4 regions of the Sodalis sp. C49 genome follow, and region 4 is predicted to be linked to each of the others. Evidence: predicted binding sites of a transcription regulator. Region 4 holds the regulator's gene; each other region holds the start of a gene.
What was found. Region 4 encodes CRP, which controls carbon source genes, mostly activating them, when cyclic AMP is high. Its sites were predicted from a motif close to ATGTGANNNNNNTCACAT; they were not measured.
Positions count from the first base shown of each region.

Region 1: the regulator CRP is predicted to act here: its motif matches at 4,738-4,755, upstream of rbsD (D-ribose pyranase).
Region 2: the regulator CRP is predicted to act here: its motif matches at 3,993-4,010, upstream of gntK (gluconokinase).
Region 3: the regulator CRP is predicted to act here: its motif matches at 2,504-2,521, upstream of ABUK12_RS09010 (ABC-F family ATPase).

Region 1 covers NZ_CP163303.1:3,478,139-3,483,891, reverse strand. The annotation lists gene pfkA (6-phosphofructokinase) at 1-199, shown strand, start outside; gene ABUK12_RS15630 (sulfate ABC transporter substrate-binding protein) at 538-1,527, shown strand; gene ABUK12_RS15625 (hypothetical protein) at 1,862-4,639, shown strand; gene rbsD (D-ribose pyranase) at 4,837-5,256, shown strand; gene rbsA (ribose ABC transporter ATP-binding protein RbsA) at 5,264-5,753, shown strand, end outside.
Region 2 covers NZ_CP163303.1:3,369,328-3,375,080, reverse strand. The annotation lists gene ABUK12_RS15155 (LysR family transcriptional regulator) at 1-147, shown strand, start outside; gene metA (homoserine O-acetyltransferase MetA) at 309-1,238, shown strand; gene edd (phosphogluconate dehydratase) at 1,235-3,046, opposite strand; gene gntK (gluconokinase) at 3,340-3,891, opposite strand; gene metH (methionine synthase) at 4,185-5,753, shown strand, end outside.
Region 3 covers NZ_CP163303.1:1,998,999-2,004,751, reverse strand. The annotation lists gene dps (DNA starvation/stationary phase protection protein Dps) at 116-622, opposite strand; gene ompX (outer membrane protein OmpX) at 1,308-1,826, shown strand; gene ABUK12_RS09010 (ABC-F family ATPase) at 2,544-4,139, shown strand; gene moeB (molybdopterin-synthase adenylyltransferase MoeB) at 4,263-5,027, opposite strand; gene moeA (molybdopterin molybdotransferase MoeA) at 5,037-5,753, opposite strand, start outside.
Region 4 covers NZ_CP163303.1:4,188,422-4,194,174, forward strand. The annotation lists gene ABUK12_RS18755 (bifunctional acetylornithine/succinyldiaminopimelate transaminase) at 1-481, shown strand, start outside; gene ABUK12_RS18760 (YccS/YhfK family putative transporter) at 498-2,570, opposite strand; gene crp (cAMP-activated global transcriptional regulator CRP) at 2,624-3,256, opposite strand; gene ABUK12_RS18770 (hypothetical protein) at 3,424-3,612, opposite strand; gene ABUK12_RS18775 (OsmC family protein) at 3,572-3,994, shown strand; gene ABUK12_RS18780 (phosphoribulokinase) at 4,627-5,496, opposite strand; gene ABUK12_RS18785 (YheU family protein) at 5,601-5,753, opposite strand, start outside.

The DNA of each region.
Region 1 (5,753 bases), 710 kb from region 4:
CAGCCCCGTGGCCTACGATCGCATCCTCGCCTCGCGCATGGGCGCGTTTTCGATTGAGCTGCTGCTGCAAGGCTACGGCGGGCGTTGCGTCGGGGTGCAAAACGAAAAACTGGTTCACCATGACATCGTCGATGCCATAGAAAATATGAAGCGACCATTTAAAAGCGATTTGCTGGAATGCGCTAAAAAACTGTATTGATATCCGCGCCGCAAGCCGATGGCCACGGCGCCGCCAAAGGACAAGGCCTTGGTTCTCACGGATGAGAACGCCATTGCGGCGTTTCCCGGCGCCCTTAGAATAATACCCGGCCTTTCTTGCCTCACCCGCCTTTACTCCGCCCAACCTCTCGTAGACGCCAATCCCAGAGCACGCCCGTTACGCCGCCGTTCCTTTGCCGTGCCGTTGCGGCACATTCACTGGTTATCTCTTTTGATTATATAAATTACGTTTTTATTCTTTAAAACACGCAGCGATTTCTGACACTCTCTGGTTAAGCACTATTCACATGACAAAAAATTCTCTTGGGGAGTGGAACGATGTCGAAATGGCAAGCAGGGCTGTTGTTGATGCTGTTATCTGGAAGCGCACTGGCAAAGGATGTTCAATTATTAAACGTATCCTATGACCCGACGCGTGAGTTATACCAGGATTATAACGTGGCTTTCAGTAAGTATTGGCAGGACAAGACCGGAGATAAGGTGACGGTGCGCCAGTCGCACGGCGGCTCCGGCAAACAGGCCACTTCGGTTATCAACGGACTCGACGCGGATGTCGTAACCCTGGCGCTGGCATACGATGTGGATGCGATTGCCGAGCGCGGCAGCATCGATAAAAACTGGATAACCCGCCTGCCCGATAACTCCGCCCCCTACACCTCCACCATTGTCTTCCTGGTGCGTAAAGGTAATCCTAAACAGATCCATGACTGGCCGGATCTGATTAAACCGGGTATTTCGGTCATTACGCCAAACCCGAAAACCTCCGGCGGCGCGCGCTGGAATTACCTGGCTGCCTGGGGTTACGCCCTGCATCATAATAATAACGATCAGGCGAAGGCCCAGGACTTTGTCAAAGCCCTGTTTAAAAACGTCGAAGTACAGGATTCCGGCGCGCGTGCCTCTACCAATACGTTTGTGGAACGCGGCATCGGTGATGTGCTGATCGCCTGGGAAAACGAAGCGCTGCTGGCCGTCAATGAAGTCGGCAAAGATAAATTCGATATCGTGGCGCCAAGTGAATCCATCCTGGCTGAGCCTACCGTATCGGTGGTTGACAAGGTGGTCGACAAGCGGGGCACGCGTGACATCGCGACCGAATATCTGAAGTATCTTTATTCAACCGAAGGTCAACGTATCGCCGCCAAGAATTATTATCGCCCGCGCGATCCGGCAATCGCCAAAGAGTTCGCCAAGGAGTTTCCGCAGATTAAATTATTTACCCTTAAGGATGACTTCGGCGACTGGCAGAAAGTGCAAAAAGTCCATTTCTCCACCGGTGGCAGTTACGATCAAATCAGCCAGCGTTAATTATAAATTAACTCAATACGAAGTTTTATCTTAAAAAAATGCCGTGCGGCGACACCGTACGGCATTTTTATGATTTGTATGACAGCCGTTTAAAATATCCCGCAGCGCGGTCTGCCGCCGGCACAAGGGCTGGCCGCTTCGTTAATCTATCGTTAACCCACTGTATTCCATATTTTAATTATCTCCCGCTAATTTTTTATGCAACATATGGATAACAGCACCAAATTCTCAATTAATGAACACCCGGCTTGTCATGATTAAGGGTTTTTTGCCTTGGCAAAGGTCATTGCGACTTGAATAACATCATGATAGAGGGAGGGAAGGGATTCACATTATGCCATCATCCGCTATTCAGCACAGGGAACATATCGGACGCTACCACAGCCAGACTCACGATTATGTCAGTAATAAAAAAATCCAGCAAAAATTGAACGGCATGGCCGCGTCGCCAGGCGATGGGGTCGTGGGCGCCAGGGCGCATCTCATGCTTCAGGCGCTCACGCTGGCCACCAATATATCAGTGAGCCTGGCGCCGGCAGCCGTGCGGCCATCCGGGCGCGCCGTTTCTCCGTTGCTTTCTCGCCAGGCCGCGCCCGCAGGCCCGGCGGCGGCGCCACCCGCAAACAGCATCCATGAAATGAAGGGCAAGGCACCACAACGGCTACTGTTTAACATGTTAAGCGCGGGACAAGGCTATGCGGAGCATGGCATCGGTCAAGACGCGATTGCGTTTATGTATATTTCGTCAAAAAAGGATAAGTCTTTTAGACAGAAGCGAATATCTTTAGATATCTCAGTCGGTCTGCAAGAACAGGATTACCGGGATTATATTGAAAAGAATTGCCATATCAGGACCAAAACCAACCAAGGGAAAGTATTGGGGGATAGTCTGCTTGTCACCGGCGAATATATCAGGAATCCCGTTCGTGGTTTCGCCGAAAAACTTAAGGAGTGGATCTGGGGTAATGGTGAACTTTCTGAAATAGGAGCCATACTGTTTGAAGTTGTCAATCTTGGTCATGACATCATTTTCGGGATTTACACTATTGGCGCGTACCCGATTATAAAATATACTTCGGCAAAAGCCTTGTCTGTATCAGGCCATTCCATCAATGGTGACAGCAACTGCGTCAGGAACGAATTTTCGGCTGAGGAAATGGCCAATCTGCTGTTCAATACCGAGGTTGGCATTACCGACCGCAGGGCTTTTTCAAATCCACTGTTACATCACAAACCACGGGAATTGCAAAAGGCTAATGCCTTTGATCCAGACGGGGTATTTGTTCACGAAAAATATCCGACCGGTATCAATACTGTCAAACATCTTGCCGTTGACCTAGATGGCGCCATCCAGCGTGTTCGGCAAACAGAAGCGGGTGAATACATTATTCCAACTGGGCAGCAGGGTAATAACGCTAAAACTGGCCGGAAAGTTTTTTATGACGCGATAAATGATAAGATCCATATCGGCGGAGATGTGCCTGAAGGGCAGGGAGTTGATTATACAGTACAAAACGGTAAGAAATTTATTAAATTATATGGCGAGAATTATGAACTTAAGTATAGCGCGGTGAAAAGAACGCACGAAGTGAAATTGCGGAACCATGACGGAACGGAATCCCGGATTCCGGTATATCATGAAAAAATCAGCCATTCTTGGCATCTTGGCACACACAATAACAAACCTGCCTTCACGTTTAGACAAGAGAAAAGAATTAAGTCGTTCAAGATGAGGTTTGACGGCGCCTATGAATATATTCAGGTTGATAACCTTAATCCCAAACACTATGGTGCCGGTAAAATTATTGAAGTCAGGTCAAAAGACACAATGGCTATGGGTGATAATGTCATAATGAGGGTGGTTGAGCTGAAGGGAGAATTAGTGCCTGTGCGCGCGGCGGTAGTGCCCAAAAGAGGCCTTAAATATGAAATTTTTAATCGGGCTATGCCTGGCCGTCGCGGCCATCCCGTCGAGTTTGACGGTCGCCGCTGGTTGTTTGAAGCGCCGACGTCAATCCATGTCGCCAAAACGCTGCGACGCGCCATTGCCAAGGATATTGTCGGGGAGAGCGTCAACGCGTTCGATTTGTCCACGCCTGATAAGCTTGGCCTGCGCTGGGATATAAATAATAATTCATATCTGAAAATTAAAAATAAATATTTTAAAGTAAAAAGGTATCCGCAAACCGCATACAAGTTTTTTCTGATGAATAATCATCGAAAAATCAACCTTCGCTTCAAGAAAAATAAATTTCATGTCGAAAATTTTAGGGAAAGGATTAACGATCTCCGTAAGATTGGCATGAGCGGCCGGGCGGGACTCAGGCCGCGTAAGCATGCTGTGGATATTCTCAAGGACCTGGATGGGTTCGACCTTGAACAGGCCAAAACACTGCTGTCTCAATACCATTTCCCCCAGGAGGGACTGTTTAACGAATATTCGTTTGCCTTGCATATTGAACAGTTTAGTGAAATTCCTCCCTGGGCAAAACGGTTTAAAATTGATGAAAGCGCCGTCAATGTGGCGCCGGCGCAAGGGCGGAAAGTGCCTGTGTTTGATCCCGATGACGAATCCGTTAACCTTGAACTCCTGCTCGGTACGCAGATTGGTGAAGGTGATTACGGTATCGTTTTCCAGGATGGCCAGGATCCCAATTGGTATATCAAGATGATGCGACCACATCCGGATGGCGACGCCGATATAGATATTGAAATGTTGGCGGAAAAGGAGGCTGAAAGCTTTCGTTTATATTATGGCCCGGAATCGGCAAAGGTATTTGCTGATAATGATGGTAATTTTTATAACAGAATGTACAAAATTCCCGGCATAACGTTAGATTCACTTCCCGAGGGCTCCCTGCCGCACGATGCAGTTGAACGCTTTGTCGATATGCTGGAAAAACTAAATAATGTCAATATGATACACGCTGATCTCCATGGGGCGAATATGTTGTGGGATGCAGAAAGTGAAATGTTTTTCCCCATTGATATCATTGATATTAAAAAAGATTTTTTTCGCAGCGGCAACGACTATAAACACAGTCTAAACATGCGTGGCGAAGAAAGATGGGACGATGTGATTTATGAGATCAAACAAAAGATGGCGCCCTGAGGCCATGGCAAGGATGCGGCCGCTCTTTATCCGGCGATAATGAACAACGCGCCGGTGGTCACGCCAGCCGCCGCCGTGCCGCCTGGTCCAGCGAAACGTTTCGATGGCGATCACATTTTTGATGTTTCCCGCTTGTGGCTTGGCCCGTTTGTGATTATTTTCAGCCCAGCGAAACGTTTCGCTGGGAGGATCTGCCAATGAAAAAAGGATTACTGCTCAACGCCGAGGTTTCCGCGTTGATTTCCCGCTTGGGGCATACCGATGAAATCGTCATTGCCGATGCCGGGTTGCCCATACCCGCGACAGCCGCCAGGATCGATCTGGCGTTGACCCAGGGCGTGCCGGGCTTTTTACAGGTGTTCGACGTCGTGGCCAGTGAGATGCAGGTGGAAAGGGCGATAATCGCCAGCGAAATGGCCGCCCATAATCCCGCGCTGCACCAGGCGTTGCTGGCCGGGCTGTCCCAGCTGGAGCAAGCGCAGGGCAATACCATCGTCATCGACTATATCAGCCATCAGGCATTCAAAGCGCAGACCGCCCACAGCCGGGCCGTTATTCGCAGCGGGGAGTGCTCGCCCTTCGCCAACGTTATCCTCTGCGCCGGCGTCACCTTCTGAGGCATTTATGCAACCCTTACTGCAACTGAGCGGGATAGACAAGTCGTTTCCGGGCGTCAAAGCGCTTTCCGGCGCGGCGCTGACCGTGTATCCCGGCCGCGTGATGGCGCTGGTGGGGGAGAACGGCGCCGGTAAATCCACCATGATGAAGGTGTTGACCGGGATTTACAGCAAGGATGCCGGTACGCTCATATTTATGGGAAAGGAAGTTGCCTTCAGCGGCCCCAAGGCGTCGCAGGAGGCCGGTATCGGTATCATCCATCAGGAACTTAACCTGATCCCTGAACTGACGATCGCCGAAAATATCTTCCTGGGGCGCGAATTCCTTAACCGTATCGGCGGCATCGACTGGAAGCGGATGTATCGCGAAGCGGACCGACTCCTGGGCCGCCTGAACCTGGCCTATAGCAGCCACCGGTTGGTGGGGGAATTATCGATTGGCGATCAGCAGATGGTGGAAATCGCCAAGGTAATCAGCTTTAAGTCGCAGGTGATCA
Region 2 (5,753 bases), 820 kb from region 4:
CTGTTCCGTCTGCCCATCACTGTGGACGGCCAGGCGGTTAAGAACAGAACCTGGCTGCTCCACCGTCACGCCTGCGATGCCTCCGCCCTGACGCTGCCCTTTATCCAGATGCTGGCCGATGCCGCGGGCCTGCCCCCCGTCCGGTAATAATCAGCGGTTCGACAAGCTGGAAATAATAAAGAAAATGTTTCGCTAAAGATGAAACATTTTCAACTAATGGTTGAACACTCGACATCATTTACGAAAAACGCTATCGTGGGCATCTGGATGTCTAAACGTTTATACGTATGCTTTGAGGTTCTATAGTTATGCCGATTCGGGTTCTTGATGAGTTGCCAGCAGTGAATTTCCTGCGTAACGAAAACGTGTTTGTTATGACCACTTCCCGCGCGCGCACCCAGGAAATACGTCCGCTAAAGGTGCTGATCCTTAATCTGATGCCGAAAAAAATCGAGACGGAAAATCAGTTCCTGAGACTGCTGTCCAACTCGCCGCTGCAAATTGATATTCAGCTGTTGCGTATTGACAATCATGAGTCGAAAAACACCCCGGCGGAACACCTCAACACCTTTTACTGTGATTTTGAGGATATCCAGGATGAAAACTACGATGGTCTGGTGGTGACCGGCGCGCCGCTGGGGCTGGTGGACTTTCAGGACGTGATTTTCTGGCCGCAGATAGACCGGGTGTTGCAATGGGCTAAAGGACATGTCACCTCGACCCTGTTCGTCTGTTGGGCGGTACAGGCGGCGCTGAATATTTTATACGACATTCCCAAAATGACCCGGCGGGAGAAGCTGGCCGGCGTATATCAGCATAACACCCTTAAGCCGCATGCCTTGCTGACCCGTGGGTTTGACGAGACGTTTCTGGCGCCGCATTCCCGCTATGCCGACTTCCCCTCCGACGTTATCCGTCAATATACCGACCTGGAGATCCTGGCGGAATCGGAGCAAACCGGCGCCTATCTGTTCGCCAGTCCCGATAAACGCCTGGCCTTCGTCACCGGTCATCCGGAATACGATGCCTTAACCCTGGCCGGCGAATATCATCGCGATCTGGCGGCCGGCCTGAATCCCGCCATCCCGGTTAACTATTTCCCGGATAATAATCCAGACCTGCCGCCCAGGGCCAGCTGGCGCAGCCATGGGCATTTATTGTTCGCCAACTGGCTGAACTACTACGTTTACCAGATTACGCCATACGATCTGAAAAAAATGAATCCCACCCTGGATTAAAAGGGAATGCAGCTCGCACCCTGTTCCGCGCCGGAGAGTTGTCCGCGCAGCGCGCCGAACAGTTCACGGCCGCAGCCGATATGCTCCGCGCTTAAATCAGGCTGCGCCACGATCCGGCGCGCCAGTTCGTCGGCGTCCACCAGTAACGACAGCTCGCCGGTTACGCCGTTCACCCGCACCCGATCGCCAGTCTGGATTTTCGCCAGCAATCCGCCGTTATAGGCCTCCGGCGTGACATGGATGGCCGCCGGCACCTTGCCTGACGCGCCGGATAAGCGTCCGTCGGTGACCAGGGCGACCTTGTAGCCGCGATCCAGCAGCACGCCCAGCGGCGGCATCAGTTTATGCAGCTCCGGCATGCCGTTGGCGCGCGGTCCCTGGTAGCGCACCACGATCACGCAGTCTTTGTTCAATTCGCCGGCATCAAAGGCCGGACCCACGTCATGCTGGCTTTCAAACACCATCGCCGGCCCCTCGATAACCTGGTTGGCCACGGGCACGGCTGAGGTTTTCATCACCGCGCGCCCCAGATTGCCGTCCAGCACCTTGGTGCCGCCGTGATGTTCAAACGGATTATCGATGCTGGCTATCACCTTGGGATCGAGCGAGATTTCGGTGCTTTCGCGCCAGGCCAGCACCCCCTGATCCAGCCAGGGTTCCATGGTGTAACGGCTTAAACCGAAACCGGCGACGGTATTGACCTCTTCATTCAGCAGGCCGCCTTTTAGCAATTCGCGTATCACGAGCTGGACGCCGCCGGCATCGTGGAATTGGTTGATATCCGCCGGCCCGTTGGGGTAAATGCGCGACAGCAACGGCACGACGTCCGACAATTCGGAGAAGTCGTCCCAGTTGATGACAATGCCGGCGGCGCGGGCCATGGCGACCAAATGCATGGTGTGGTTGGTGGAACCGCCGGTGGTCAGCAGGGCGATAATGCCGTTGACGATCACCTTCTCGTCCACCAGCCGGCCAATCGGCAGATAGTTGCCGCTGTTTTCCGTCAGGCGCGTAACCTGTACGGCGGCGGCATCGGTCAGGGCGTCGCGCAGCGGGGTATTGGGCTGGATAAACGATGAGCCGGGTAAATGCAGGCCCATCATTTCCATGACCATCTGGTTGGAGTTGGCGGTGCCGTAAAAGGTGCAGGTGCCGGCGCTGTGATATGACGCCGCTTCCGCATCCAGCATGGCCGCGCGGTCTATCTTGCCCTCGGCGTAGAGCTGGCGTACGCGTACTTTTTCTTTATTCGGCAAACCGCTGGCCATCGGTCCGGCGGGGACGAATACCGCCGGCAGATGTCCAAAGGACAGCGCCGCCATCACCAGCCCGGGGACGATCTTGTCGCAAATCCCGAGGTATAAGGCGCCGTCGAACATATTATGGGATAAACCAATGGCGGCGGACATGGCGATGATCTCCCGGCTCATCAGCGACAGCTCCATGCCGTCCTGTCCCTGGGTCACGCCGTCGCACATCGCCGGTACCCCGGCGGCTACCTGGCCTACCGCGCCGACGCTGTGCAGGGCGTCTTTCAGGCGTTGCGGGTAATGCTCGTAAGGCTGGTGGGCGGACAGCATATCGTTGTATGAATTGATAATGGCGATATCATTGCGGGTCATGCTTTTCAGCGCCAGCTTATCATCGGGCTGGCAGGCGGCGAAGCCGTGGGCCAGGTTGCCGCAGGCCAGCTGCGACCGGTGAACCGTTTTGACGCGTGCGGCGTCGATGCGCGCCAGATAAGCGGTGCGGGTGGGTAAAGAACGGTCGATAACGCGTTGCGTCACCCGGGCTACGGTAGGATTCATATCTGCCTCACACTTAAGATTGAATGGTCAAGCCTGGCTCTTGCCGTCGGCGGAGCCTGGCTCAACAACGGAATTGGTGTCCCAGCCGCCGGACAAACCGTCGAATCGCTTTTTTTATAATGACAACCTATTGGTAGCGAAGCGGCCTGCCGGCTATTACAGCGATATTGTGAAATTGAATCGTTTCAGCTAAAAAAGCTTAAATAGCCGGATGCGCCCTCTGGAGATTACCGGCCGGGTATGACAATGATTATCCCTGGCATAACAAGCATAGTTGCTGTGCCGATCGCTGCTTAAGCGCGCGGGAGGTCAGCCGCCGTTGCCCCGATCTGTTCCTTGATGCAGCGCAGGGCATCGTTGATGACCCCGTCCACCGGCTGGTTGATATCCACCACCAGGACGTCCTTTTCATCGGCGCCCGGTTCTTCCAGGGTATCGAATTGAGTGACCAGCATTTGGGTCTTGAAGAAATGACCTTTGCGCGCTTTCATCCGGGCTTCTATCACATCGAATTCGCCCTTGAGATACAGGAAGGACAGGTTGGCGTTGCCTTCCCGCAGTCGATCGCGATAATGTTTTTTCAGCGCCGAACAGACGATAATGGAAATGGCGTTGGTACGTTGCATCGCAAACGCGGCATCATTGATTGCCGCCAGCCAGGGCGCGCGATCGTCGTCGTTAAGCGCCTGTCCCGCCGCCATCTTGTTGATGTTGGCGCGCGGATGCAAAAAGTCGCCGTCAAGGAACGCGGCCGATAGCTCACGGGCCATGGCGTTGGCCACCACGGACTTGCCGCTGCCTGAAACGCCCATTAAAACGAAGATATGGTTAGCTGTTGTTGTCATCGTAAGGCTCCGTGGCCAGAAAAGAGTGTAGTGATGTTACCGGTAACATTATCCCGATTTTTGCTGCGGTTTCCAGATGCTTTGTCGTTTTTTCGCGCTAATTGTGATCTGCTTCAAATTAAAAATGTAATCTGAAACATTCTTTTTACATCGCACAGCATCGTTTCGGGCCGGACCGGTGGGATTTGAAAAAGTCTCATGCGCCTTCGGCGTCGATTGCCTGTAATTTATGCTAGGATGTTCTGCCTATTTTGGCTTCATAAAAGATGATTTTTTCAGCGGTGGATGGGGTAATGGTGAACAATCGAGTGGACGGACTGCGCAGGCAATTAGCACAGCGCATCATGGTGCTGGACGGTGGCATGGGCACCATGATCCAGAGTTACCGGCTTGAGGAAGAGGACTACCGGGGGGCGCGTTTCGCCGACTGGCCGAGCGATCTGAAAGGCAATAACGATCTGCTGGTGCTGAGCAAGCCCGAGGTGATTGCCGCTATCCATCACGACTATCTGGCCGCGGGCGCCGATATCCTTGAGACCAACACCTTTAACTCTACCGCCATCGCCATGGCCGACTACCATATGGAGTCGCTTGTCAGCGAGCTGAATACCGAGGCCGCCCGGCTGGCCCGGCGCAGCGCGGACGAATGGACGGCGCGCACGCCGGAGAAACCCCGCTATGTGGCCGGCGTCCTCGGCCCCACCAACCGCACCGCCTCCATTTCGCCGGACGTTAACGATCCGGCGTTCCGCAACGTCAGTTTTGATCAGTTAGTGAGCGCTTACCGTGAGGCGGTTCACGCTCTGGTGACGGGCGGCGTGGACTTGATTATGGTGGAAACCATTTTCGATACCCTTAACGCCAAGGCCGCGATATTCGCCATCGAAACCGAATTCGAGGCCATGGGCGTACAGTTGCCGGTGATGATTTCCGGCACTATTACCGATGCCTCGGGCCGCACCCTTTCCGGCCAGACCACCGAGGCCTTCTATAATTCCCTGCGCCACGTCAAGCCCCTGTCCTTTGGCCTGAACTGCGCCTTAGGCCCCGATGAGCTGCGCCAGTATGTGGCCGAGCTGTCGCGCATTGCCGATTGTTATGTCAGCGCCCATCCCAACGCCGGATTGCCGAACGCCTTTGGCGAATACGATCTCGGCCCGGATGAAATGGCCGGGCAGATCAAGGAATGGGCCGTTTCCGGTTTCCTGAATATCGTCGGCGGCTGCTGCGGCACCACGCCCGCGCACATCGCCGCCATGGCGCGCGCCGTCGAGGGCATAGCGCCGCGCGTCCTGCCGGAACGGCCCATAGCTTGCCGTCTGGCGGGCCTGGAACCGCTGAATATCGCCAAGGATACGCTGTTCGTCAACGTGGGCGAGCGCACCAACGTTACCGGTTCGGCGCGCTTCAAGCGCCTGATCAAAGAAGAAAAATATAATGAGGCGCTGGCGGTGGCGTTGCAGCAGGTGGAAAGCGGCGCGCAGATCATTGATATCAACATGGATGAAGGCATGCTGGATTCCGCCGCCGCCATGGTGCGTTTTCTGCATTTGATCGCCGGCGAACCGGATATATCTCGGGTGCCGATTATGATCGATTCGTCGAAATGGGACGTCATCGAGCAAGGGCTGAAGTGCATCCAGGGTAAGGGCATCGTTAATTCCATCTCGATGAAGGAAGGCGAGGCCGCCTTTATCCACCATGCCCGTTTGGTGCGCCGTTACGGCGCCGCGGTCGTAGTGATGGCGTTTGATGAAGAGGGCCAGGCGGACACCCGGCAGCGCAAGATAGACATTTGCCGCCGCGCTTACCGCATCCTGACCGAAACCGTGGGTTTCCCGCCGGAAGATATTATCTTCGAC
Region 3 (5,753 bases), 2.2 Mb from region 4:
GTTAAGCCGGTGTGAAAAGTCAAAAAAGCCGGCAAGGTCATTACGCTGCCGGCTTTTGCTGCATTCAACTGATTAGCCGGCGCTAGTGCATCGCACCCACCGGCGAAGCAAGGTATTATTCGATATTAGACTCGATAAACCACAAGAATTTATCCAGATCGCGCGAAGCGGCGGTCAAGATATCAGCCGTATCTTCGTCGTCTTCTGCTTCGGAAATCGCCTTGCGGGTGTCGTTCGCCACCACGCCATAACGATCCGCCAGCGCTTTCAGATGATCCTGAACGCTGTGGATATTGGTCGGATAGCTGGTCAGCGGGGTCTTGTCATTGGTGACCTGTACGGTACCCAAGGCGACGCCGCCTAGCTGGACCACGCGTTCGGCGATGGTGTCCTGATGATCCTGGATAACGGTACGGAAACCATCAAGCATTTCGTGTACCGCGATAAAATTCGCGCCGCGCATGTTCCAATGGGCTTGCTTGGTGATCAGCGCCAGGTCGACATACTCGATCACCAGACGGTTTAACAGCGCGATACTGGAGACCTTGACCGACTCTTCCAGATCGTTACGCGTATAAATAAGTTCGGAAGATTTCGTTTTAACCAGTTTAGCGGTACTCATCATTAATCATCCTCTTAATTGATCATTATTAATTTCGTTCAGGCATAAAGTATAACAGCGTTTCGCAATCCTGCATCCTATCACTCATATCGCCGATACCTCTCAGTGTCGCCACCGCTGAACGCATTAAACAGCTTAGCAGGATAAAAGACATCAACCATGAGAGTACTCCCGGCATCACAACCGCGTTTTGTTGTTTCGGGCCGGTAATACAAATGGTTTTCATTTAAAATAATGTCTCTAATAATTATTATAGCAAAAAGTCTCTGGTTCAGCACAGCGTGCCGCAGAAACAGGCGCTGAAAATCAGGCAGAACGGCTGTGAAAGGAGATGCATTTTGTGTTCCAAAATGCCGTAATAACATAATTAAATAGTAGTGGCGGTTTTTATGAGCAGAAAATATGAGGGCGGCGACATGAGTTGCGAAAAAAAATCACGCGCATTGCACGATAGTGGTCTATTTTTTAGTCATTCAGTTCGGATTAATCTGGATATGTTGTAAGGATACGTAAAGTCTGATTTGTGACATATAGCACAAAACATAAGTAAAATGAATGGGATAGAAAGCTTTGAAAACTTATGTTACACGATACGTTTACTTGGACAACATTTATTAAGCAGAGTTTCGTGCTACTTTTTGTTATATTTTCATGGTTAGGACGTAAATTCACATTTGAGGTGGTTATGAACAAAATTGCATGTCTTTCAGCGTTAGCTTGTGTATTGGCAGTAGCGGCGGGTTCGGCGACTGCGGGCGAAAGCACCGTTTCCGCGGGTTATGCCCAAGGTGATATGCAGGGCGTCATCAACAAGGCATCGGGTTTTAACCTGAAGTACCGTTATGAAATGGATGATAGCGCGCCTTGGAGCATGATCAGCTCCTTCACCTACCTGGAAAAGAACCAGGCTGAACAAGGCACCTACGAAAAAGGCACTTACTACGGCATCACCGCCGGTCCGGCTTACCGCATTAACGATTGGGCCAGCGTATACGGCGTAGTCGGCATGGGCGTGGGCCAATTTACCGACAACGCGCAAGACGGCCGCGATTCACACCGCACCAGCGATGTTGGCGTAGCATACGGCGCAGGCTTGCAGTTCAACCCGATGGAAAATGTCGCGTTTGACGTTTCCTACGAACAAAGCCGCATCCGCAGCGTAGACGTTGGCACCTGGATCGCAGGCGTTGGTTACCGCTTCTAATTTCCCTTCTGCGATCGGGCGGCGCCGGTTTTCCGGTTAACGACCCCGGTGTGGACATGATAAGCATGGCTGAGCATTTCAGCCATGCTTTTTTTTTATCCCGGCCGCGCCCTCCCTGCTTGGGCGGCGACACTTATCCCGTATCGCCCATCCACCCTCCGGCCCGTATCAGGGCGCGCATGCTGTTTATCGAGCAGCTGCGTTTTTATATTCTTCCTGCCGCCAGAGCAGTATTTTAAAGAAGGGCAATGGTGAGCCGGGAATAATGGGCTATGGCATGCCACACCGCTATAGTGTCTCTCTTTTATCCTGCCTGACGGGACGCCCTTATTTATCGGTTATGCATTATTAGCGGTCGCCCTGGCGGGATGCTGGCGAAATGACACTGTATTTATCCTGCTCGGCGGGTAAATAAGGTATACCCTTATGATATGACAACCCTGATATTTATTGATGATGTTAATATGACAAAATATTAAATCAAATAATAATGCCTTATATTGGTTAGCGGGCCGAAAGAGGCGCGTAAGTGGCGGCCATCAGGGGCCGTTTTGCCGGCCGCGAACGCGGGCCGCGGAGCGCTAACCCGGCTCGGGGCCGCGCCGGGCACGCCAATTTTAATGCTTATGGCCATGGGCGCACACAGAGAGAGCAATTTTACAACGGAGTGTGGCATAATGTGGTTAATGTCACGTTTTTAATGAAGAGTACCTCCTTTTGCTAATCTGTAACAACATCACCATGCAATTCGGTAGCAAACCGCTATTCGAAAATATTTCCGTTAAATTTGGCGGCGGCAATCGCTACGGCCTGATTGGCGCCAACGGCTGCGGTAAATCCACCCTGATGAAAATCCTGGGGGACGACCTGGTGCCCAGCGGCGGCCATGTCAGCCTTGACCCGAATGAACGCCTGGGCAAGCTGCGCCAGGATCAGTTTGCCTTTGAACAGTATACCGTGCTTGATACCGTCATCATGGGCCATGCCGAGCTCTGGGCGGTGAAAGAAGAGCGCGACGCCATCTACGCCATGGCCGAGATGAGCGAGCAGCAGGGCTATCGGGTTGCCGATCTCGAAGTCCTGTACGGCGAGATGGATGGTTATACCGCCGAGGCGCGCGCCGGTGAGCTTCTGTTGGGCGTCGGCATTCCTCTTGAGCAGCATTACGGTCCGATGAGCGAAGTGGCGCCGGGCTGGAAACTGCGCGTGCTGCTGGCGCAGGCGCTGTTCGCCAATCCGGATATCCTGCTGCTTGACGAACCTACCAATAACCTGGATATCAATACCATCCGCTGGCTGGAGCAGGTATTGAACGAGCGCAACAGCACCATGGTCATTATTTCCCATGACCGGCACTTCCTGAATATGGTCTGCACCCATATGGCGGATTTGGATTACGGTGAACTGCGCATTTATCCCGGCAATTACGACGATTATATGACCGCGTCCACCCAGGCGCGCGAACAGCTGATGTCCGGCAATGCCAAGAAAAAGGCGCAGATTGCCGAATTGCAGTCCTTTGTCAGCCGCTTTAGCGCCAATGCGTCCAAATCACGCCAGGCAACCTCCCGCGCCCGCCAGATTGAAAAAATCAAGCTGGACGAGGTGAAGGTGTCCAGTCGCCAGAATCCATTTATCCGCTTCGAGCAGGATAAAAAATTGTTCCGCAACGCCCTGGAAGTACAGCAGCTGACCCAGGGTTATGACGGCCAGCCGCCTCTGTTCAGTAAAATAAACCTGATGCTGGAGGTGGGCGAAAAGATGGCGGTGCTCGGTCCCAACGGCATCGGTAAAACCACCCTGCTGAAAAGCCTGGTGGGCGAGCTGCCGCCGGTGGGCGGCACCATCAAGTGGTCCGAGAACGTCAGCATCGGTTATTATGCCCAGGATCATTCCAGCGAGTTCACCGAAAACATTAACGTGTTTGACTGGATGAGCCAATGGAAACAGCCCAGCGACGACGAACAGGCGGTGCGCAGCATCCTTGGCCGGTTGCTGTTCAGCCAGGACGATATCAATAAACCGGTCAGCGTCTTATCCGGCGGCGAAAAGGGCCGCATGATGTTCGGCAAGCTGATGATGGAAAAACCCAATATCCTGCTGATGGACGAACCTACCAACCATTTGGATATGGAATCCATTGAGTCGCTGAACTCGGCGCTGGAACTGTACCAGGGGACGCTGATATTTGTGTCCCATGACCGCGAATTCGTCAGTTCGCTGGCGACGCGCATCCTGGAATTAACGCCGGAAAAAGCGATAGATTTCAGCGGTAACTATGAAGATTACCTGCGCAGCCAGGGTTTAAACTAAGCTGATGACGGTTTAAACGCCGTTTTAAGCGCCGGCCCTGGTTGCGCGGGGCCGTTCCATTTCTCCTATTGCCGCGCAGTGTTCGCCGGAGCAACGCCGCCCGCGCCAAACGCGATTTTCCTCTCAGCCGGGCGACGCCGTCCCACACACGGCGCAATGCGGATCCCGCGGCAGCACCATCTCCCGAAACTGCAGCGTCATGGCGTCATACATGACCAGCCGGCCGGCCGGCGGCTTGCCGAACCCTGTCAGCAGCTTGATAGTCTCCATGGCCTGCAACGAGCCGATAATGCCCACCAACGGCGCCATCACGCCGGATTCCGCGCAGGTGAGGCTGCCTGCGCCGAACAATCGGCTCAGGCAGCGATAGCAGGGTTCGCCGGGCTGGTAGGTAAAGACGCTGATTTGCCCCTCCATACGGATCGCCGCACCGGACACCAGCGGCGTCTGGCGGGTAAAACACAGCCGGTTGAGCTGCTCGCGCGTCGTCACGTTATCGGTGCAATCCACCACGACGTCATGCTGCGCGATAAGCTCGGTCAGCGACTCGTCGTCCAGGGCGGCGTTGCGCGTGGCGATAGTGACATGGGGGTTAACCGACGCCAGGGCAAGGGCGGCGGAATCGACTTTAGCCATGCCGATGCGCCGATCGTCGTGCAGTATCTGGCGTTGCAGATTGGACAGCGCCACAATGTCGAAATCCAGCAGGGTGAGCCGTCCTATGCCCGCGGCAGTGAGATACAGCGCCGCGGCGCAGCCCAGCCCGCCCAGGCCCACCACCAGCGCACCCGCGTTTTTCAGCCGTTCCTGGCCGTCAAAATCAAAGCCGCGCAGCATGATTTGCCGGTTGTAGCGCAGCATTTCCGCATGAGTTAATTCGTCCGCCACGGTCCGGCCCTATGATAACAACAGATGATTAAAGGGTTCGATATCCACCCATTCGCCCACGGCCACGTCATCCTGCTCGGCCGGCAGCACGATAAAACAGTTGGCGGCGCTGAAGGAGCTGAAAACATGGGATCCCTGCGCGCCGGTGCTGGCGACCTCGATATCGCCGCGGGGCGTGGTATGGAACACGCCGCGCTGAAAATCCATCCGGCCGGGCGTTTTTTTAAGCCGCGTCAGCGTTCTGGCGCGCAGCCGGGCGGGTAACCGCCAGTGCGCCCGCCCGGCGAGCCTGGCTATCAGCGGCTGCACCAACTGGTAAAACGTCACCGCCGCCGACACCGGATTGCCCGGCAGGCCGCAGAACCAGGCGTGCTCCAGACGGCCGAAGGCAAAGGGTTTGCCGGGTTTCATCGCCAGTTTCCAGAAGCTGATTTCACCCAGTTCTTCAAGGATGGTTTTGGTATAGTCCGCTTCACCCACCGACACGCCGCCGCTGGTAATCACCAGGTCGGCCCGGTTGTCCGCCTGGCGGAATGCGTCGCGCAGGGCCTGGGCGTCATCGGCGATAATGCCCAGATCGATAACCTCGCAGCCCAGCTGGCGCAGCATCAGGCGTACGGCGAACCTATTGGTGTCGTGGATTTGCCCGGCGGCCAGGGGCGCCCCTATGGGCTGTAATTCGTCGCCGGTGGAAAACAGCGCCACCCGTGGCCGTCGCACCACGCT
Region 4 (5,753 bases):
TATTCTGACCACCGCCAAGGCGCTGGGCGGCGGTTTCCCCATCAGCGCCATGCTGACTACGGAAGAGATCGCCTCGGTGATGAAAGTGGGCACCCACGGCACCACCTATGGCGGCAATCCCCTGGCCTGCGCGGTATCCGAGGCGGCGCTGGATGTGATTAACCAGCCGGAAGTCCTGGCGGGCATTAACGAAAGGCACGATCGTTTCGTCAGCGCGCTCCAGGCGATTGACGACAAATATCAGGTATTTTCGGATGTGCGCGGCATGGGCCTGCTGCTGGGCGCCGAACTGCGGCCGCAGTTCCATGGCCGGGCGCGCGAGTTCCTGCACGCCAGCGCCGCGCAGGGCCTGATGATCCTCAACGCCGGTCCGGACGTCATCCGTTTCGCGCCGTCGCTGGTGGTGGAGTTCGCCGATATCGAACAGGGCATGGCCCGGTTTGAACAGGCGGTGGCGCAGGTTATCGCCGCCAAACCCTAAGGCGCGCGGCGGGAGACTAATGGCTTAACCGGCGCGCCAGCCAGTTGCCGTGCTGCGGCCGCTGGCGCCAGGCTACCGATGAAATCGTATGCATCACGCCCAGATGGAACAGAATACGCCGCAGATGGCGTTCCATCAGGGTGCCGGGCAGCTCCGGCGTTTCGCCGGCGGCGTCCATCACCGGGCTGTCTGAGCTTGGGCCGTCATATTCCAGCCGTTGCTGGCAGCGCTGCAGCGCCACCTCGCAAGAGGCCAGGTACTTTTGCGCCAGCGTCGGCGTCAGCATGTAGTGATCCCGCGCCAGGATGGTCATGGCATTGATGTGCTCGACGATGAACTGGCTATGGGTCACCCATAAACGCATATCGGTCAGATAGCGCGAATTAAACGCCGGCTCCCGCATCGCCTGGCTAAGCGACGTAAACAGCGCGTTGTGCGCCTGGTTGACCTTCATGCGCGCGTAGGCCAGCGCCGCCGGCTCGGGGGCGGGTTGCAGCAGCAGTCGCAGCGCGTCCTGGTCCCGCTCCAGCGCCAGATGGGCGTTTTTGCGCAGCATACCGCTTTGCCACTGCGGCCATAACCACAGCATGCCGCCGAACGCCAGCATACAGCCGATCAGCGTATCCACCAGCCTGGGCACCAGGAAATGCGCGCCGTTCAGCGACAGTAGCTGCAACGTATACACCGCGGTCACCGTCATGCCGATCATCGCCAGGCCGTAATTTTTGCGCAACACCAGGTAAGACGCCAGCGTCAGGAACAACATGCACAGCAATACCGTGCCGTCGCTCAGCCTGAATTGCAGCGTGCCGGCGGCAATCACCAACCCCGCCAACGTGCCCAGGGCCCGATGCTGGATCCGCACCCGGGTGGCGTTATAGCCGTTCTGGCTGACAAACATCACCGTCATTAAAATCCAGTAGGGTTTGGGGAGATCCAATACCAGCCCCAGGCTGCTGCCGATGGCCAGCATAATCCCAAGCCTTGCCGCGCTGCGCAGCGCCATGGATTTAAAGGAACAGTAGCTGACCAGCGCATGCCAAAACGACAGCCGCTGCTGGTTGTCGGCCATCAGGTCGCGGCGGTAAAGCGGGCGCTGGGTACGCAGCAGCCGGGCGATACGGCTGAAATGGTAATAACAAAACTGTCCGACCGGATTATCCGGATGCCGGTCGGCAATTTTTTCCAGGGCCGACAGCGCGGTGGCCATGTTAAAACGCCCCGGCTGCCGGTGATAGAGAATATCATCCGCCAGTACCCGCAACCGCGCGGCAATCAGCCGGGCGTTATAGCGGATAACCGCCTCGGCGTGGCTTTGCGCCACCAGTTTTTGTACTTCGTCCGGCTGGTGCAGGCTGACGGCGATATGCTCCTGCAAATCCAGCGCCACCTGGAAAGAACGCAGCAGGCGTTTGTACTGCAGCTGATCATTGGCCGACAGCATATAAAGCTGCTGGTATACCTGGGCAATCAGATCAATCACCGCCTGCTGGCGGGCAAACAGCGGCGGCAGGGCGGTTTCCGGATCGGTATGCTGTGTCAGCAGGGTATATTTCGCCTCGATATAATCCGCCAGCTCCCGATACAGCAGGCTAAGCGATTCCCGCATCGGCTGCTCCTTCCACAACCGGAACCACAGGGCGTTGAACAGCCCGTACCAGGCGGTGCCGGCAATATACAGCAGCGGCGGCACGGCGGGCGGCACATTGCCGGCCAGCCCCAGGGTAAAGATGGCGGCGATAAGCGCGGCGGGCAATAAACGGCCGTGCAGCGGGCTGATTTCACCGGTAACGCCGAACAGCAGCGCCAGGCCGAGCATCACCAAGGGCAACGGCACCGGCACGGCCAACAGCACCTGGATCAGCACGCTGCTCAGCGCGAACAGCACGCCGCCGACGGCCAGTCGCTTGAAAAACCGTTTATGCAGGGTATCGAGGCCGGCGATATTGCAGCAGGCAGGGACCAACGAAAACAGCAGGCCGTTTTGCAAGCTGCCGAATAACAGGCCGGCGGCCACCGGCAGGCATAGCACGATGGTTTGCCGCAGGGCATAGTTTACTTCAGGGTGGTAGATTAACCGGCGCCACATACTGTCAGCAAAAAAAGCGTGGTACGAAGCACCACGCCTGTATAACGGGGCTATCAGCGCGTGCCGTAAACAACAATGGTTTTACCGTGCGCGGATATAAGATTTTGATCTTCGAGCATTTTAAGAATACGTCCTACCGTCTCGCGGGAACAGCCGACAATCTGGCCGATTTCCTGACGGGTGATTTTTATCTGCATGCCGTCGGGGTGGGTCATGGCGTCGGGTTGTTTCGCCAGGTTCAACAGGGTTTGCGCTATGCGTCCGGTAACGTCCAGGAATGCCAGGTTGCCGACTTTTTCCGACGTTACCTGTAAACGACTGGCCATTTGCGCCGACAGGCGCATCAGGATATCCGGATTCACCTGAATCAGCTGCCGGAATTTTTTATACGAAATCTCGGCGACTTCACAGGCGGTTTTCGCCCGTACCCAGGCACTGCGTTCCTGACCTTCCTCGAATAGGCCGAGCTCACCGATGAAATCTCCCTGGTTAAGATAGGAGAGAATCATCTCTTTGCCTTCTTCATCCTTAATCAGCACCGCCACGGCGCCCTTAACGATGTAGTAAAGCGTTTCAGCCTTTTCACCCTGATGTATAAGTGTACTCTTCGATGGATACTTATGAATATGGCAATGAGACAGGAACCATTCGAGAGTCGGGTCTGTTTGCGGTTTGCCGAGAACCATTCGCTGTTATCCTCTTTTGTCATCGCTATCCCAGGTTCGGGACATCGTATTCCCTGTTACGGCGCTTGTATTATTCACTCTGACTCCGCGTTTAAACGGAGCGACGTAAGGGAACTTATTAGGGTCTGGTAATGTGATGTTCCGATCGATCTCTTGCCCTTTCATTATCATGAGGCCGATCCAGCCTTGTTTTTAGCATAGGTTTGAAGCAGTGTCTTCTGTTGTCTTGCTTCAGCATGAAGTATGTTCAGTAACATTGCCAGTTTTCCAACAAAAATGTAGTCTGCTGGAAAGCTTTTCATCAGGAGTATCATAATGCAGGCACGGGTCAAATGGGTAGAAGGGTTGTCTTTCATGGGCGAATCCGCCTCGGGCCACCAGGTTTTGATGGATGGGAACGCGGGCGAAAAAGCGCCCAGCCCAATGGAAATGGTATTGATGTCGGTCGGCGGCTGCAGCGCCATTGATGTGGTATCGATTTTACACAAAGCGCGGCAGGACGTCCGGGACTGCGAGGTCAAACTCACCTCCGAGCGCCGCGACGAGGCGCCGCGCCTGTTTACCCATATCAACCTGCATTTTATCGTCACCGGCGCCGGGCTGACCGACAAGGCGGTGGAGCGGGCGGTGACGCTATCGGCGGAAAAATACTGCTCGGTCTCACTGATGCTCGGCGCGTCGGTCAATATGACCCACAGCTTTGAAGTGCGCGACGAACACCACGCCCCAGCCGCCTAACCGGCCCGCCAACACCGCACTCCAACCCGGCGTGTTCAAGGGAGAGCGCGCCAATGGGGTCGAATCGGGCATGGTTTCTCTGCCCGACCGAGCGCCCCATGGCCCGGTATGCCCGCCAACACCGCGCTCAAACCCGGCGTGTTCAAGGGAGAGCGCGCCAATGGGGTCGAATCGGGCATGGTTTCTCTGCCCGACCGAGCGCCCCATGGCACGGTATGCCCGCCAACACCGCAGCGAATCCTGGCGTGTTCAAGGGAAAGCATGCCGATGGGGCCGAATCGGGCGTGGTGTTCCCGCCCGACCGAGCGCCCCACGGTATGGTAGGCCCGCCAACACCGCACTCAAACCCGGCGTGTTCAAGGGAGAGCATGCCGATGGGGTCGAATCGGGCGTGGTGTTCCCGCCCGACCGAGTGCCCCACGGTATGGTAGGCCCGCCAACACCGCAGCGAATCCTGGCGTGTTTAAGGGAGAGCATGCCGATGGGGTCGAATCGGGCGTGGTGTTCCCGCCCGACCGAGCGCCCCACGGTATGCTAGGCCCGCCAACACCGCAGCGAATCCTGGCGTGTTCAAGGGAAAGCATGCCGATGGGGCCGAATCGGGCGTAGTGTTCCCACCCGAGGCCTCGAGTTTACTTAATTTCCTTTCCTTCCAGCAACTGCTGTACCAGCGGCCCCATTATCAGCTCCATCGCCAGCCCCATCTTGCCCCCGGGCACCACCAGCGTATTAATATTGGAAATAAAGGAGCCTTGCAGCATCGCCAGCAGGTAAGGCAGGTCGATATGCGCCAGGCTACGGAAATGAATAACGACAAAACTTTCGTCAAGTGAGGGAATCGCCTTGGCGGCGAAAGGGTTCGACGTATCGACGGTCGGCACCCGCTGGAAATTGATATGGGTGCGGGAAAACTGCGGCGTGATGTAGTTAATATAATCCTCCATCGACCTCACCACCGAATCCATCACCGCCTCGCGCGAATGCCCCCGCTCGCCGGTATCGCGCACCAGTTTCTGGATCCACTCCAGGTTGACGATGGGCACCACGCCCACCAGCAAATCCACGTGCTTCGCCACGTCATGGCTATCGGTTACCACGCCGCCGTGCAGCCCCTCGTAAAATAACACGTCCGTCGGTTCCGGCAACGCCTGCCAGGGCGTAAAGGTACCGGGGATCTGGTTATACGGCACCGCCTCGTCATACGTATGCAGATATTTACGCGACTGGCCGCGGCCGGTATCGCCATACTGATGAAACGTATGCTCCAGCAGGCCAAAGTTATTGGCGTCCGGACCAAAGTAGCTGATATGGCGCCCTAAATCCCGCGCCTTGCGGATCGCCATATCCATTTCCGGCCGGGTAAAGTGATGAAAGCTGTCACCCTCCAGTTCGGCGGCGTGGATATTCAACTGCTGGAATATTTTACGAAACGCCAGGCTGGTGGTGGTGGTGCCCGCACCGCTGGAACCGGTAACGGCAATAATGGGGTGTTTTGTCGACATGGTAACCCTACGCTTGGTTGAATTGCGGCGTGAAGAAGTGCGCCCGGCATCAAGGCCCAGAAGTGAGTGTTAGCATATTTAGCGCTTAGGGGCCAGGGGCTTCGCTATTCGCCCGGCGTATCTCCGGCCTGGTCATTAAACCGGCCGCGCGGCATGATATTGATATTTTCATGCAGTTCCGACCAGACCACCACCGCCTCGCCGCTTATCAACTGGCGTTTTACATCCTCGACCTTTTGCGCCAGTGATTTCTCCTG